Regions from separate parts of the Aliiglaciecola sp. genome, predicted to be linked through region 1. Evidence: predicted binding sites of a transcription regulator. Region 1 holds the regulator's gene; each other region holds the start of a gene.
What was found. Region 1 encodes ArgR, which controls arginine synthesis, uptake and breakdown. Its sites were predicted from a motif close to ANTGAATANNTATTCANT; they were not measured.
Positions count from the first base shown of each region.

Region 2: the regulator ArgR is predicted to act here: its motif matches at 2,995-3,012, upstream of ABJV04_RS13320 (DUF2170 family protein).
Region 3: the regulator ArgR is predicted to act here: its motif matches at 1,800-1,817, upstream of ABJV04_RS13715 (OadG family transporter subunit).

Region 1 is NZ_JBDWYG010000007.1:26,908-31,945, reverse strand. It holds gene ppc (phosphoenolpyruvate carboxylase) at 1-186, shown strand, start outside; gene mdh (malate dehydrogenase) at 274-1,209, opposite strand; gene argR (transcriptional regulator ArgR) at 1,514-1,978, shown strand; gene ABJV04_RS00175 (ATP-binding cassette domain-containing protein) at 2,074-3,465, shown strand; gene ABJV04_RS00170 (endonuclease/exonuclease/phosphatase family protein) at 3,462-4,613, opposite strand; gene ABJV04_RS00165 (TonB-dependent receptor) at 4,767-5,038, opposite strand, start outside.
Region 2 is NZ_JBDWYG010000041.1:21,614-26,651, forward strand. It holds gene ABJV04_RS13305 (YjfK family protein) at 1-619, opposite strand, end outside; gene ABJV04_RS13310 (potassium channel family protein) at 659-1,711, opposite strand; gene ABJV04_RS13315 (PspA/IM30 family protein) at 1,728-2,408, opposite strand; gene ABJV04_RS13320 (DUF2170 family protein) at 2,434-2,823, opposite strand; gene ABJV04_RS13325 (DUF6471 domain-containing protein) at 3,041-3,328, shown strand; gene queA (tRNA preQ1(34) S-adenosylmethionine ribosyltransferase-isomerase QueA) at 3,526-4,566, shown strand; gene tgt (tRNA guanosine(34) transglycosylase Tgt) at 4,738-5,038, shown strand, end outside.
Region 3 is NZ_JBDWYG010000041.1:103,348-108,385, forward strand. It holds gene alaS (alanine--tRNA ligase) at 1-542, shown strand, start outside; gene csrA (carbon storage regulator CsrA) at 675-890, shown strand; tRNA gene ABJV04_RS13700 (tRNA-Ser) at 1,137-1,229, shown strand; tRNA gene ABJV04_RS13705 (tRNA-Arg) at 1,263-1,339, shown strand; tRNA gene ABJV04_RS13710 (tRNA-Arg) at 1,548-1,624, shown strand; gene ABJV04_RS13715 (OadG family transporter subunit) at 2,030-2,287, shown strand; gene oadA (sodium-extruding oxaloacetate decarboxylase subunit alpha) at 2,318-4,090, shown strand; gene ABJV04_RS13725 (sodium ion-translocating decarboxylase subunit beta) at 4,095-5,038, shown strand, end outside.

The DNA.
Region 1 (5,038 bases):
ACAGATCCGCGAGGAAAAGAATCTATGAGTATTCGAGCGGGTTATCTACAACCTTTGCATTTCTTACAAATTGAGCTGTTAACTAGGATCAGAAAATTAGATGATAGTGAACATGATGCTTTGTTAGAAAGAGCCATGATGGTGACTATCGCTGGTATTGCGGTAGGTATGCGTAATACAGGTTAATTTAGAATAACCTTAGAAAAGCATAAAAAAAGCCCCTTGTAGTTAACTACAAGGGGCTTTTTAATAGGGTTTGTAGCGGTTAACGAATTAACCGTTTACGAATTTAACACCTAATTCAATATCTCCACGCAAACCGTCAAGCATTGATTCTTTTGCATTTTGTTCAAACTCGCTCAACTCACCGTAAGATAGAATTTCTTCTACGCCGTTCGGACCTAATCTAACAGGATGAGAGAAGAATACTGCGTCGTCTGAATTAGTTTCAACGTAAGTATACTCAACAACGTTGTCGCCTTTCATTGCAGCTACTAGAGACAAACAGAATCTTGCAGCAGCTTGGCCCATTGACAATGTAGCAGATCCGCCGCCAGCTTTAGCTTCAACTACTTCAGTACCTGCATTTTGAATGCGAGTGGTTAAACTTGCAATTTCATCATCGCTAAATGAAACACCTTCAACCTGTGAAAGTAGAGGCAAAATAGTTGTACCAGAGTGACCACCAATAACTGGAACGTGCACGCTAGTAGAGCTCAAACCTTTCAATTCAGCTACGAAAGTTTCAGAACGGATAACGTCAAGAGTCGTTACACCAAACAATTTGTTTTTGTTGTAAACACCCTTAGCTTTTAAGGTTTCAGCTGCAATAGCAACAGTCGTGTTAACTGGGTTTGTAATAATACAAGTACATGCATCTGGACAGTTGTCCGCAATACCTTCAACTAGGTTCTTAACGATACCTGCGTTGATATTAAACAAATCAGAACGATCCATACCAGGCTTACGAGGTACGCCTGCTGGGATCAAAACAATATCACAACCTTGCAAAGCAGTTGCTAAATCATCTTTACCAAAACCTTCAACTTTTACGTCTGTAGGGATATGGCTCAAATCAACCGCCACTCCTGGCACAACAGGTGCAACATCATATAAAGCTAACTCGGAACCAGCTGGTAACTGGGTTTTCAATAGAAGAGAAAGGGCCTGACCAATACCGCCTGCAGCACCTAATACCGCTACTTTCATAGTTGTCTCCTGTGGGACTATTAAATTCACGGCAAACCATAGAGTAAGCCGCATAAAAAAACAATTTATTGTGGTGAATGTTCACTATCTGTTTTGTATATAGCTCTTTTAGCCTAACATTCAGTTAGTTTTTAAGGCTTAACAGAATATATGGGTTACAAGCGATGAATTCAATAGCTTGAGGCAACTCAAAACAGATGCTTTAACTATATGATATTTATTCAAAGTATTCTGCGACTTATAAACAAGGCTACCTACCCCGTTTAGATTGTGTCAAACTATAGCGGTGAATAGCGAGGGTGGCATGTCTAATACAAAACAAGAAGAATTGGTCAAAGCGTTTAAAGATATCTTAAAAACAGAGAGTTTTGGCTCTCAAGGTGAGATTGTTGATGCATTAACGGAACAAGGTTTTGGCAGTATCAGTCAATCCAAGGTTTCCCGTATGCTCAGTAAATTTGGCGCAGTACGTACCCGTAACGCACGGGGAGACATGGTTTACTGTTTACCGCCAGAGATGGGTATGCCCACGGCGAAAAGCCCTCTGCGTCAATTAGTATTAGATATAGTCCACAACAATGTGATGGTAATCATTCGCACCAGCCCGGGAGCTGCACAGCTCATCGCCCGCTTACTAGACTCCCTTAGCCAAAAAGATGGGGTATTGGGCACTATAGCCGGTGATGATACGATTTTCATTGCCCCCGCGGATATCAGCAATATTGAAGAAACCCGCAAAAAAGTTGAAGCGCTATTTGAGAACGTATAAAGGTTATTTCTACAAATAAGCGGTAATCCAGTTCAACAATAAATTAATGGGTTTCACACTCAGTGTCCTTTCATTTAATTGTGAGTTGTTAAGCAATGATTTTTATTGAGCAGTTTCATCACCCCAAACTAACCGTTGATTGTTGGCAAATTGAAGCAGATAGTGCCGTAGCAGTATTAGGCAAAAACGGCGCTGGCAAACAATTTGTCGATCAGCTTCTTTTAGGAAAACTGAACGACTTTGAACATAGCCGCTTAAACTTACCCAACCCAGATGTGGTTCGCTTAGTTTCGTTTGAAACTCTGCAAGCGGTGTATGAAAATGAATTGAAAATAGATGAAACTGATATCACTGATGAAATTGATTTTGGCACACCAGCTAAAGACTTTTTACCACAAGATAAACTCGACCACCCTCTGATCACCCAATTTCATTTAGAACATAGATTAGAAACTGGCTTCCGCCAACTCAGCACAGGTGAGTCGCGTAAGTTATTAATCTTAAAAGCGATATTATCAGGTGCTAAATACCTTATCTTAGACAACCCCTTCGATGATTTAGATGTCGCCTCAAGGGCACAACTGAGCCAAGTGTTAAGCCAACTCAAACCTCAAGGCATCACCTTAATAATATTATTGAGCAACCGGCAAGATATTCCCCAGTGGATCAGCACTTTTGCATTGGTTGATAACCATAGTTTGCACGATTTAAGAGGATTATCAGTTGAGGATGCACAAGCCACCATCGACACCATATTTGCCTTTGATGCGTTGGATAAATCCCTACTTGAACGGATGATCTCTGACAAGCACAGTCACAATAAAAAATCCTTAGTGCGCATCAATAACGCCAATGTTATTTACGCTGAAAATCACGCTCTAAAATCGGCCAATTTAACCATTGATACCTTCGAGCACACTATTATTACCGGCCCCAATGGTTCAGGTAAATCAACTCTATTGCAATTAGTTACCGGTGACTGTCCTCAATGTTTTAGCAACGATGTGACTGTGATGGGGTATAAACGAGGCAGCGGCGAAACCATTTGGGATATCAAAAAGCATTTAGGCATAGTCTCCCCCGATATCCACCGTTCCTACCGCGTAAACTGCAACGCCTTAACCGTGGTTCTTTCAGGGTTTATGGACTCCATTGGGCTTTATAAAGACATTAGCTCTGCGCAAAAACAACAAGCCTTAGCATGGTTGGATTTAATTGGTCTGAGACCACTGGCTAACACCAGTTTTAAACAATTGAGTTTTGGTGAGCAACGTTTACTGCTAATTGCCAGAGCCTTAGTGAAATTTCCATCCCTGTTGGTACTAGACGAGCCCACCCAAGGACTGGATGAAATTAATCGACGCTTAGTGTTGGACGTGATCACCACTATTGCTAAAAAGCAATTGGCGACCATTCTTATGGTCAGTCACCGTGAAGATGAACGTTTGCCCATATTTGTCCAACACAAAGATTTAAGCGGAAGCTAACGTAAACTGAGTTCTCGCCAAACCATTCGGTGATCAGAGGAGGATTTGCGGTCAGCCACTAATTCCTTGCCGCTTTCATTTTCACCTGGCCAAAATACCCCAGCATCAAGGGAAGAAAAACCGGCTTTTGAGGTGATCACGTAATCAACCCCCAATCCCCACGCTGCGGTGTGGTATTGGGCATTAGGATCATCAGGCTTAGACTCTTTCCCGCCCAAACTGGTGGGCAGTGACAGTTGAGAAACCAATGGATGAGCAAGCAAATCAGCCATCATAGTGCGTTGGCCATCACCGGCATCGGGAGATGCATTTAGATCGCCTAAAATAACAAAACGTTCACCACTGAACCCTCCGATATCCCCCTTATCATCGTAAATGTAATTAGCTTGCTCACCACTGCTAAGATAATCATTCCAAAATTGAATTTCATCATGATTACGGAAGCCATTGCGGTTTTCTGGCCCATCAAAGACCGGTGGCGTAGGATGGCTAGCCAGCACATGTACTATCTTCCCATCGACATCAACAGGAATATCCCAATGGGATTTAGAGGATAAACGTAAAACCTCCATGGCTTCGGCTGAATACCAAGCGCTGCCATCAGTGTTCTTAATTTTGCTTAACGAATTGTCAGGCATATCTTTCCATAAGAATGTTTGAAAGGTTCGTACATCTTGCATATGGATTGGGTAACGACTGAGTAATAACATGCCATATTGGCCTGCATAACGACCGTAACCGAATGCATCGCCGCCAGAATTCTCTAGCTTGCCGTCGTTATTTAAATCCACACCACTAGCCACGCCGGTATTCACTGGCCCATAATAAAAGTAAGGGTAATCAATACTCGCCTGCCCCTGTTGTGAAACATTTAAATAATTTTTAATAAAGGCTTCAGGGCCAAGTGATGGGTCACTACTGTAATCAAATTCGTTTAAAAGAATAATGTCAGGTCGCACGCGCTGAATAATTTGCGCAATATTTTTTATCTGTTGATTATCACCAGTGGCTAAATGCTTAAATAACAAAGTGGGATCATTCTGGTTTTGGGACGCTTCTGAGGCTCGATAATTATCCGCTTCCATACTCACATTAAAGGTCGCCACTCGAATTGACGTTTGCGCGCTAACACAGCCGACTAATTGCATACTTAATACTATTCCTAACGTTATCCACACCAGTTTCATTGCTTTTACTAACCTTACTCAATTAACTATATCGATTTGACTTAGTATATCTTACATCTAACCACAAAAAAGCCGGTCATGAAGACCGGCTTTTATATTGGATTAAGCTACAAATTAGAACTTGTAACTAATACCTAAACGCATTTCCCATAGAGAAGCATCACCTTGACGACTTTCTGGTGAAGTATCACCTAAGCGCGCAGTGTTAAAGTTAACTTCTTCTAAGATACCCCAATCGTCGTTTAACATATTAGTAAAGTTATCGATTGTGAGACTTACAGAAGCACTATGGTCTTCAGAGAAAGCTGGGATTTCTTGTCTAACGGCAATATCTACCTTAGTCCACCAGCTACTTTCTTCGCTATTACGCTCAACACCAATTGGCA
Region 2 (5,038 bases), on a different contig from region 1:
AAATATCGAAGCCAGTGCTAATGACCAGGCAGCGATCATGATTATTATCAACAATTTTTTCTTCTGCACAAACCAATAAGGTTTCGAAGGCGTCGTGATCTATTTGTCGTTCATATAACATCACAAATTGATCCGTTTGACTGCTATCACCATCAAGTTCAAAGGTTTTCTCTGTCATTGCTACCGGAGGTGACTCCTCGCCAACAGCATTCCATACACGTCTATAGTTGTTATTTTCAATTTGATAATGGGGCTGAGAAACTTGTTGGGCAATGAGGTCTTTCCATTGCTTATCGGTACCCACGGTTTGTGTATCGTAAAAGTACCATAACTTCACATCAGTGATGTGGTTTTCTGTGTCACCACCATCTAATACTACCTGTAAAAAAGCATCGTCATCGGTGTAATAACGTAGAATTTTGCCGCCTGTATCTAAATGAGCTTCGCCCACGGCTTGAATCAAATGATGTCTAGCAGCACCTTCAATTACCAGTTCAGGCTCAATAAGCTTGAGTTTTAAATCATCAAGCTCAAAAGACCCGCCTAAATACAACCCCATTATTTCCGGTGCTTTTATGTCAGCTTGCTTGTTCTTTTTGCTAAACCATTTTGAAAACATGATTTCTCCGTTTTTAATCTGTCCAGTTATTGCGACTTTTTATTCCGACAATATTTGCCAATCAAAATGATTGATACGCTGTTCAGCAATATAAAAAAGTTTGTATTTGGGCAAGATAGTCACATCAAAATTAGGATTTAAAGTAACTTTAGCGGGAACGCTTGGTTCGACAAAGCCAATGAAGGTAGCGTTGTAGCGTTGTTTAAGGGTGATAAATAGTTTTTCAACGGATATTTGAGGAACGGATTCTGGCACTTCAATTGAAAACTGGGCTTGTCCCTCTTGAACAGTCAATAAGTCGTGTTGCAATAAACTAGAGCCAGGATCAAATGCCGATTTAGCTAACATTTCAACGGCGACACTGGGAGTACATTCGATATTAGGACAATGAGTCTGTAATAAATCCACTAAGGACTCATCTTTAAAGTAAGCTAGCAGATGGGCGCTGTTATTCCTTTTGCTGCAATATAAAGAAGTGGTCATAGTGACATCATCTTCTTCATTATCCATGACAATAACCGCAGCTTTACCTACGCAAGCCCTATCCATTTCTTTATCATTGTTAAATGACATTACTTTGATAAATTCAATTTTATCGGGCATGGGATTGTCTATATCAGCTTTAACACACAAAACAATCTCTGGCTTGTTTTCCGTTTCAGCTCGCTCTTTAAGCAGCAAATTAAGCAATTGAATGGTGCGCTGACCATTCCAGCCAATTACTAAAACATGGTTCTCAAGATCTAATGGTTTCAAACCTTTCACTCCTTTTTGCCATTGCATAGATACCCAAGCAGCTACGCGTCCTAGCACCAAGGCAAATATACTCAACCCTAAGGGGATTACATAAAAAGAAACGATATATTTACCCGCACTTGTGACCGGTGACATATCACCATATCCAACAGTAGAACCGGTGACGACTAGCCAATAAATAAAATCGTTAATATTGAGTAGGGCATCTTCACCTGATACATATAATAAAATCCATGTGCTCAGGGCATAAAACAAAAGCGCTAGTACAATGGTGTACCAGCGCATCTCGGAAAATACTCGGGTGAGTACTTTACGTACTTTAAGGACTAATAACATTTAGAGGCTAACCAATTTATTCGCCTAAAATGCGTTTTAGCTCGTCATCAGCAGAGCTTTTACCACCCTTGATTCCAGCCTCAGCTAAGCGCTTTTCTAAATCAGTGGATGAGTCGCTAGAAGCAAGCTCTTCTGCAGCTTCTAGCTCTGCACTGCGTAACTTCTGCTTGTCTTGAATGCGATTCAAAGACTCAGTAGCGGTTTTCATTTTACTATTTGCACCCATGTGTCTGGATGAAACCGCAACCTGTGCTTTTTGCACTGATTCTGTTGCCTTAACCATATCAACCTGCTGTTCCAAACGCTTCAAGTTATCTTTTGCTTGGTTAATATTGGCAGCAAGTTGTTTTTCTGATTGAGTAAACTGGTCTAGAAACTCTTGTTCGGTTTCCATTTCAGCGGTCAAATCTGCTACTTTTTGCGCGCAGTCTAATGCCAATTGGCGATCTGAGCCTATGGCTTTGCGAGCATGTTCTTCATATTGACCGATTGATACTTTGAGGCTATCAACCTTTTGTTTAGCCAATTTACATTTTGCTAAAATTTGCGTTCGAGCATGGTCTGACTTACGCAACTCTTCTTTTGCATCACGAATTTCTTGTTCTAGAATTCGAATGGCTTGACTGTCTACAACTGATTGAGCCGCTTCTGTTGCGCCACCTTTAACAGCTGTAACTAACTTTCTCCAAACCGACATAATCTTCTCCAAAATACCTAAATGTTTAGTGCAAATGTTCTTGATAAGCGTCTAAAAATGCAGCCACATTGTGGAATAAGGCATCGAGTTCAATTTTGATGCTTTCTGCTTTAGATTGTGAACTTAATGCGCCAAATGCAGTGTAATAATCTTGTTCAGCAACTTGGGATATTCCAATCGTTGTTAATGGAAACAACATATGGGTTTTCAATATCTCTTCGTTCAAGGCCGCTTTGTCTTTGACTTCTGAACTTGAAAATAAAATGGATTCGATAATAATTTGCTCTCCACTGAGTGCTAACCATGCATCTAAACCATCACCATTTCCGATCAATAAACAATTTTCTTCACGGGTGACAACAATATTGTCGTTATCTGATAATAGGGTCTCAAGTTGATCAAGGTCCCAAGTCATATGCCTACTCTCCTGTCAGTGTAATGACTATAGTATGTTACCTTTGTATACGAAAAAACATGATCAGTTCAAAATGAATTGTAAGTTTTTTTGTAACGGGGCAGATTGTACTGACAAATGATTTTTAATGTCAAACTTTATTTTACTTTTTTGAGTTGTATAGTTTATTTTTGTAAATTATAATTCACAAAGTTGTTCATTTTAGAGTAGGTGGAAAGTGGCTAAAAAACACGATAACGCAAATTGGCGACAACTAGTTCAACGTATTATTAAGGCTGAAATGTCTAAGCGCGGGGTGAAATATCAAGACCTCAGCGAGCGATTGAATTCAATTGGGGTTGTTCAAAGCGCAGATAACTTACGTAATAAGGTAAATAAGGGAATTTTAGGCGCAGATTTACTTTTACAAATTATGTACGTTTTAAAAATGCGTCGAATTGAGCGTGAAGATATCATTGAGATATTTGCGGATATGCAAATTTCATTAGATGAAGATGAGCTTTGAAAAACGCACAAAAAAAACCCAGCTAGGGCGGCTGGGGAAACTATGTTTGGGAGAAACATCGAAATAACAAGTTGATTATAATTTATACTGTCAGCGCCAAAACTCAAGGAAAACCGAGTATCGATAAAGCGTTGCAGGTATATTTTTTAATACGTAAAATACTGAATATTAACTTACAGTTGGGCTAACCAGACTTCATGAAACTATCTGATTTCCATTTTGATTTACCTGAGCGGCTGATCGCTCGATACCCCACAGAACAAAGAACCGCCAGCAAGTTACTGTGTTTAGACGGTAAAACTGGCGGTTTAAAAGATACCCATTTTTCTGCTTTTGTTGATTTAGTGGATGAAGGTGATTTACTTATTTTTAATAATACTCGGGTGATACCCGCGCGGTTACTTGGAAAAAAATCAACCGGCGGAAAAGTCGAGGTGTTGGTTGAACGCATTATTGATGAAAAAACCGTTTTAGCCCACGTGAAATCGAGCAAATCCCCAAAACCCGGGGCTTTATTGGTACTAGAAGAGCATATCCAAATGGAAATGGTGACGCGTCACGATCAACTGTTCGAATTAAAGGTTGTTAATCAAGAACCTGTTTTGAGTCTATTAGAAAAATACGGACATATGCCGTTGCCTCCCTATATCAACCGACCAGATGAAGATTCAGATAAGGAACGTTATCAGACGGTTTATTCTGAAAAACCTGGAGCGGTAGCTGCACCTACGGCAGGTTTGCATTTTGACGAGGCTACTCTTGAGGCTCTAAAAAACAAGGGGGTCAATACCGCCTTTGTTACCCTGCACGTTGGTGCTGGTACCTTTCAGCCAGTAAGAGTCGATAATATTCAAGATCACCACATGCACTCTGAATACGCTGAAGTGCCTGAAGATGTTGTGGATGCCATTAACTCAGCTAAATCCAAGGGTAAACGAGTAATTGCCGTAGGCACAACTTCGGTTCGTTCATTGGAATCTGCCGCTGCTGCAAGCATTAAAAAAGGTAAACCCCTTGGGGCTTTTTTTGAGGATACTGATATTTTTATTTATCCCGGTTATCAATTTGAAATAGTCGATGCAATGCTGACTAATTTTCACTTACCTGAGTCCACATTAATCATGTTGATTAGCGCGTTTGCGGGTAGAGAAAACGTGATGGGCGCATATGAACAGGCGATAACAAACGAATACCGCTTTTTCAGTTACGGTGATGCCATGTTTATTGAAAAATCGTAACCACTGATGTGTAAATTTAGGCGATAAATCGTCTCATTTCGCTTATTAAGGCAACTTTCAAGCTGAAATTCTATTTAGATGATTTCAGCTTGCTCATTATTCCTTTATAATCCCCGCTGTTTTTCAGCACTGGACTGTTTTCCGGTATGCAGAAATTTTAAAAGGTTAAAAATGAAATTTGAATTAGATACAACCGATGGCAAAGCACGCCGCGGTAGATTAGTGTTTGACCGAGGTGTGGTTGAAACCCCAGCGTTTATGCCTGTTGGTACCTATGGCACCGTTAAAGGGATGACGCCGGAAGAGTTAGACGAGACAGGTGCACACATCTGTTTAGGGAATACCTTTCATTTGATGTTACGTCCAGGCACTGAAATCATGAAGCAACATGGTGATTTGCACGACTTTATGCATTGGGATAAGCCGATCCTTACGGACAGTGGTGGTTTCCAAGTGTTTAGTTTGGGAGATT
Region 3 (5,038 bases), on a different contig from region 1:
AAGCGATTACCGGTCAAGCTGCATTACAATATGTGCAAGACCAATCGAAATTAATTAGCAATGTCTCGGGTCTACTTAAAACAGACACTGCTAATTTGCAAAGTAGAATCGTGACTGTAGTTGATCATGCTAAAGAGTTAGAAAAGGAATTGTCCAAGTTGAAGCAGAAAATGGCTGCTCAAGCTGGAACCGATTTAGCGTCTCAGACCACTGATGTGAAGGGAGTGAAAGTTCTTTCGACTAAAGTTGAAGGGGTAGAATCTAAAACTTTGCGTACAATGGTCGATGACCTGAAGAATCAAATAGGCAGTGGTGTCATAGTTCTAGGGTTACCGGCTGATAATAAAGTAAGTGTTATTGTTGGTGTAACCAAAGATCTAGTTGGTAAAGTTAAAGCTGGTGAGTTAGTTAATTATGTAGCCAGTCAAGTAGGTGGAAAAGGTGGTGGTAGACCCGATATGGCGCAAGCTGGAGGGAGTCAGCCTGAAAACCTTGATGCAGCTATTAACTCAGTACATAGTTGGTTAGAAGAACGCTTATAAGTATTTATTAGAGAGTTTTTGTAAGTGACGACAAAAACAAGGAATGCTAATTGTGTATTTTCTGGAGTGAACTGGTAAATATGCTAATTTTAACTAGGGAACATTGTGGTATAACGCAAAAGGAGCAATAGAATGCTAATTTTAACCCGTCGTGTAGGTGAGACCTTGATGGTAGGTGATGAAGTCACCGTAACCGTATTGGGTGTTAAAGGGAATCAGGTAAGAATAGGGGTTAATGCTCCTAAAGAAGTATCTGTGCATCGAGAAGAAATTTACATGCGCATTCAAGCAGAAAAAAATGGAACAGCTAGCGAACGTTCTGGCAATTCAAGCGAAGATGTTGAGTAAAACGAAGTAAAAACGTTAAAAAAGACTGGTTTACCAGTCTTTTTTTTTGCTTTTTTTTAAATATTTTCAATTATTTTAAAAAAACTTTCAGGGCAGATAATAATTATTACGCTGAAAAATCGGTTAAAAACCCAGCATAACATTGCAGTTTTAAGCTGATCGTTTAAAATCCCAGCATACAGGTAGTAAAGTGTAAAAAAAGGTTTGACTTCCTTTCGTGATTCAGTAAACTTCGCTCCCACATTTGGAGAGGTGGCCGAGTGGCTGAAGGCGCTCCCCTGCTAAGGGAGTATAGGGTTTATAGCCCTATCGAGGGTTCGAATCCCTCTCTCTCCGCCATTTCTTTTTAGAGATGGTTGATAAATGTTTTACGCGTGTGTAGCTCAGCTGGATAGAGTACCTGGCTACGAACCAGGCGGTCGGAGGTTCGAATCCTTCCACACGCGCCATATTAAATCGAAGCTCCGCAGGAGGTTCGACAAAATCGTCAGGAACGATTTTGAACGTGCGAAGCGCGGCCCCGGAGGGGTGTAAGGCAGGATGCCTGAAATCATCCTTCCACACGCGCCATATTAAATCGAAGCTCCGCAGGAGGTTCGATAATGTTAGAATCGCTTTTAGGTTTTAACAGTTAGTACAGAGTAAGTTAGAAACCACGCGTGTGTAGCTCAGCTGGATAGAGTACCTGGCTACGAACCAGGCGGTCGGAGGTTCGAATCCTTCCACACGCGCCACATTGAATCGAAGCTCCACAGGAACTTCAACAAAATCGTGAGTAACGATTTTAAAAAAACCGCTTTTTTAAAAGCGGTTTTTTTATGCCTGTAAATTAAACTAAATTAAATATTTATAAGTAATTCCCAATAAATAATATTAATCTAAACCCCACGATTGATATGATAGCCTGCCTTTGCATTAAAATTAACTTAGCTATAGAAGCAATAGATGTTCGCCATATTCAAATAAACAGGCTTGCTGATTGATTGCTGGAACTAGCCACATGATTAATATGCTTGGGTAAAGATTCAAAAAAGTTGAATAAATACCGCCAAATTAAAGTTCACTTTGTGGATTTTAGTTGAGTTTTCAATGCTTAGGTGATACTTATCCTTACCTAAATAAATAATAGTGTGAATTATATGCAAGCGTCCATTTCTGAATTACTAATTGAAGCTGCCAACTTGATGGTAGTGGGCATGGTTGTGGTGTTTGTCTTTCTAACGCTACTAATCGGTGCAGTCAATTTAATTGCTGCCATTAACCGTAGACTTCCTGAAGAAGTCGTACCTGCGGCTGCCGCTAGGACGCAAAGGAAAGTCACTACTGATAAATCAAGTTCTTCTGTACCAATTGCAGCTATAACCGCAGCAGTTCATCAATATCGAAAGAATAGATAGACTAAATAAATCGATCTTTTAGGAGCCTCCATGAGTAACCCCCTTAAAATAACTGAATTGGTACTGCGCGACGCACATCAATCTTTATTAGCCACCAGAATGCGTTTGGACGATATGCTACCCATCGCAGATAAATTAGATAAAGTTGGTTTTTGGTCAATGGAATCTTGGGGAGGCGCTACATTCGACTCTTGTATTCGATATCTTGGCGAAGATCCTTGGGATCGTATCCGTCAATTGAAAAAAGCGATGCCAAACACACCTCAACAGATGTTGTTAAGAGGGCAAAACCTTTTAGGTTACCGTCACTATGCTGATGATGTGGTTGAAAAGTTTGTAGAGCGAGCGCATACCAACGGTGTGGATGTTTTCCGTATTTTTGATGCTATGAATGATACGCGAAACTTAGAGACTGCAATTAAATCTGTGGTCTCGGTAGGGGCCCATGCACAAGGGACTATTTCTTATACTGTAAGCCCTGTACATACTCTTGAGCGCTGGTTAGATATGGCTAAATCTTTAGAGGATATGGGGATTCATTCCTTGTGCATTAAAGATATGGCGGGCTTGTTGAAGCCCTATGAATGTGAAGAGTTAATCACTCGTTTGAAAGAAATTATCAGTGTGCCTATTGCAATGCAATGCCATGCTACCACAGGTTTAAGTACTGCAACTTATCAGAAGGCCATTGATGCCGGTATTGATATGGTTGATTGTGCTGTCTCTTCTATGAGTATGACTTACGGACACAGTGCCACTGAAACCATAATGTCAATTGTTGAAGGTACAGACAGAGATACTGGCTTAGATCTGCACTTAATGGCTGAAATCGCCAGTTATTTCCGAGAAGTACGGAAAAAATACGCGAAATTCGAAGGAAGCTTGAAAGGCGTCGATGCTCGAATTCTCATCGCCCAAGTCCCTGGCGGAATGTTGACCAATATGGAAAATCAACTTCGTGAGCAAGGCGCAGAAGATAAAATGGATGAGGTGCTTAAAGAAATTCCTAAGGTAAGAGAAGACCTTGGTTTTATTCCTTTGGTAACGCCGACATCACAAATTGTTGGTTCTCAATCTGTCTTAAATGTTCTAACAGGCGAGCGATACAAGAGTATCACTAAGGAAACGGCTGGCGTACTTAAAGGTGAGTATGGCGCAACTGCAGCCCCTGTGAATGCAGAATTACAAGCCAGAGTACTGGATGGTCAAGAACCCATTAGTTGTCGACCTGCTGATCTGATTGAGCCTGAATTAGCTAGCTTAACGGCTGAGTTGACAGATATTGCTCAACAGCAAAATATCACCTTAGCAGATGACCAAGTGGATGATGTGTTGACTTACGCACTGTTTCCACAAATTGGACTTAAGTTTTTGCAAAACAGAGGAAATCCTGACGCATTTGAACCTGTACCTACTGGTGTGGCCGACACTAAGCCCGAGGCAGCTGCTGCAGCACCCGCCCAAGGAAAAGCGGAAAGTTACTCAGTACGGGTTGATGGTAAGTCTTATGAAGTCGAAGTGGCACCCAGTGGGCAGTTGTCTTCAGTAAAAAGCTCAGAAACTCCCATCCCTACTTTATACCCAGTTCAAGGTGCTGAATTAAATGCACCTTTAGCCGGTAACATTTTCAAAGTCTTAGTCCGTGAAGGAGATGAGATAAGTGAAGGTGATGTGGTCATTATTATGGAAGCGATGAAAATGGAGACAGAAATACGGGCTACCGAAAGCGGCACTATTACCGAAGTGTTTGTTGCCGAAGGTGAAGCAGTTCAATCTGGCCAACCTTTATTGAGTGTAGGATAATTCCATGGAGAAGTTAGAAATCCTGTGGCAAAGCACTGCCCTTGCGCATTTCGAAGCCGGTCAGGTGATCATGATGGTGGTTGGCCTATTGCTGCTTTATCTGGCCATCGTTAAAAAATTCGAACCATTATTATTATTGCCTATCGGATTTGGTGCCCTACTAACCAATATCCCGTTAGCCGGTTTTAGTGAAGCTGGTGGGTTACTGCATTACATCTATGCTATTGGAATCGATACAGGGGTGTTCCCTCTGCTTATTTTCATGGGCGTAGGAGCAATGACTGATTTTAGTGCGCTTATTGCAAACCCGCGTATGCTTTTACTTGGCGCTGCAGCACAGTTTGGTATTTTTGCCACCCTACTAGGGGCAATACTACTTAATTTTGTGCCGGGTCTTGAGTTTACCTTAAAAGATGCCGCTGCTATTGCCATCATTGGTGGTGCGGATGGACCGACAGCTATTTTCTTAGCGTCAAAACTAGCCCCTGAATTATTAGGAACTATAGCCGTTGCCGCTTATTCCTACATGGCCTTAGTGCCGATAATTCAACCGCCAATCATGAAAGCACTAACTAACCCAGAAGAACGACAAATTCAGATGGGGCAATTACGTATAGTCTCAAAACGAGAAAAAATCGTTTTCCCACTAGCGGTGCTACTAATGACTATTTTGTTCTTACCTACCGCAACGCCTTTAGTTGGTATGTTCTGTTTAGGCAACCTAATGAAAGAGTGTGGGGTAGTGGATAGACTAAGTAATACCGCGCAAAACGAGTTGATTAATGTCGTTACGATATTCTTAGGTTTGGCAGTGGGCTCTAAATTGTCTGCTGATAAATTTTTGAAAGCAGAAACCCTAGGTATATTAGCTTTAGGTGCCGTTGCATTTGCCATAGGAACCGCCACAGGCGTTCTAATGGCAAAATTAATGAATAAGTATAGCAAGGC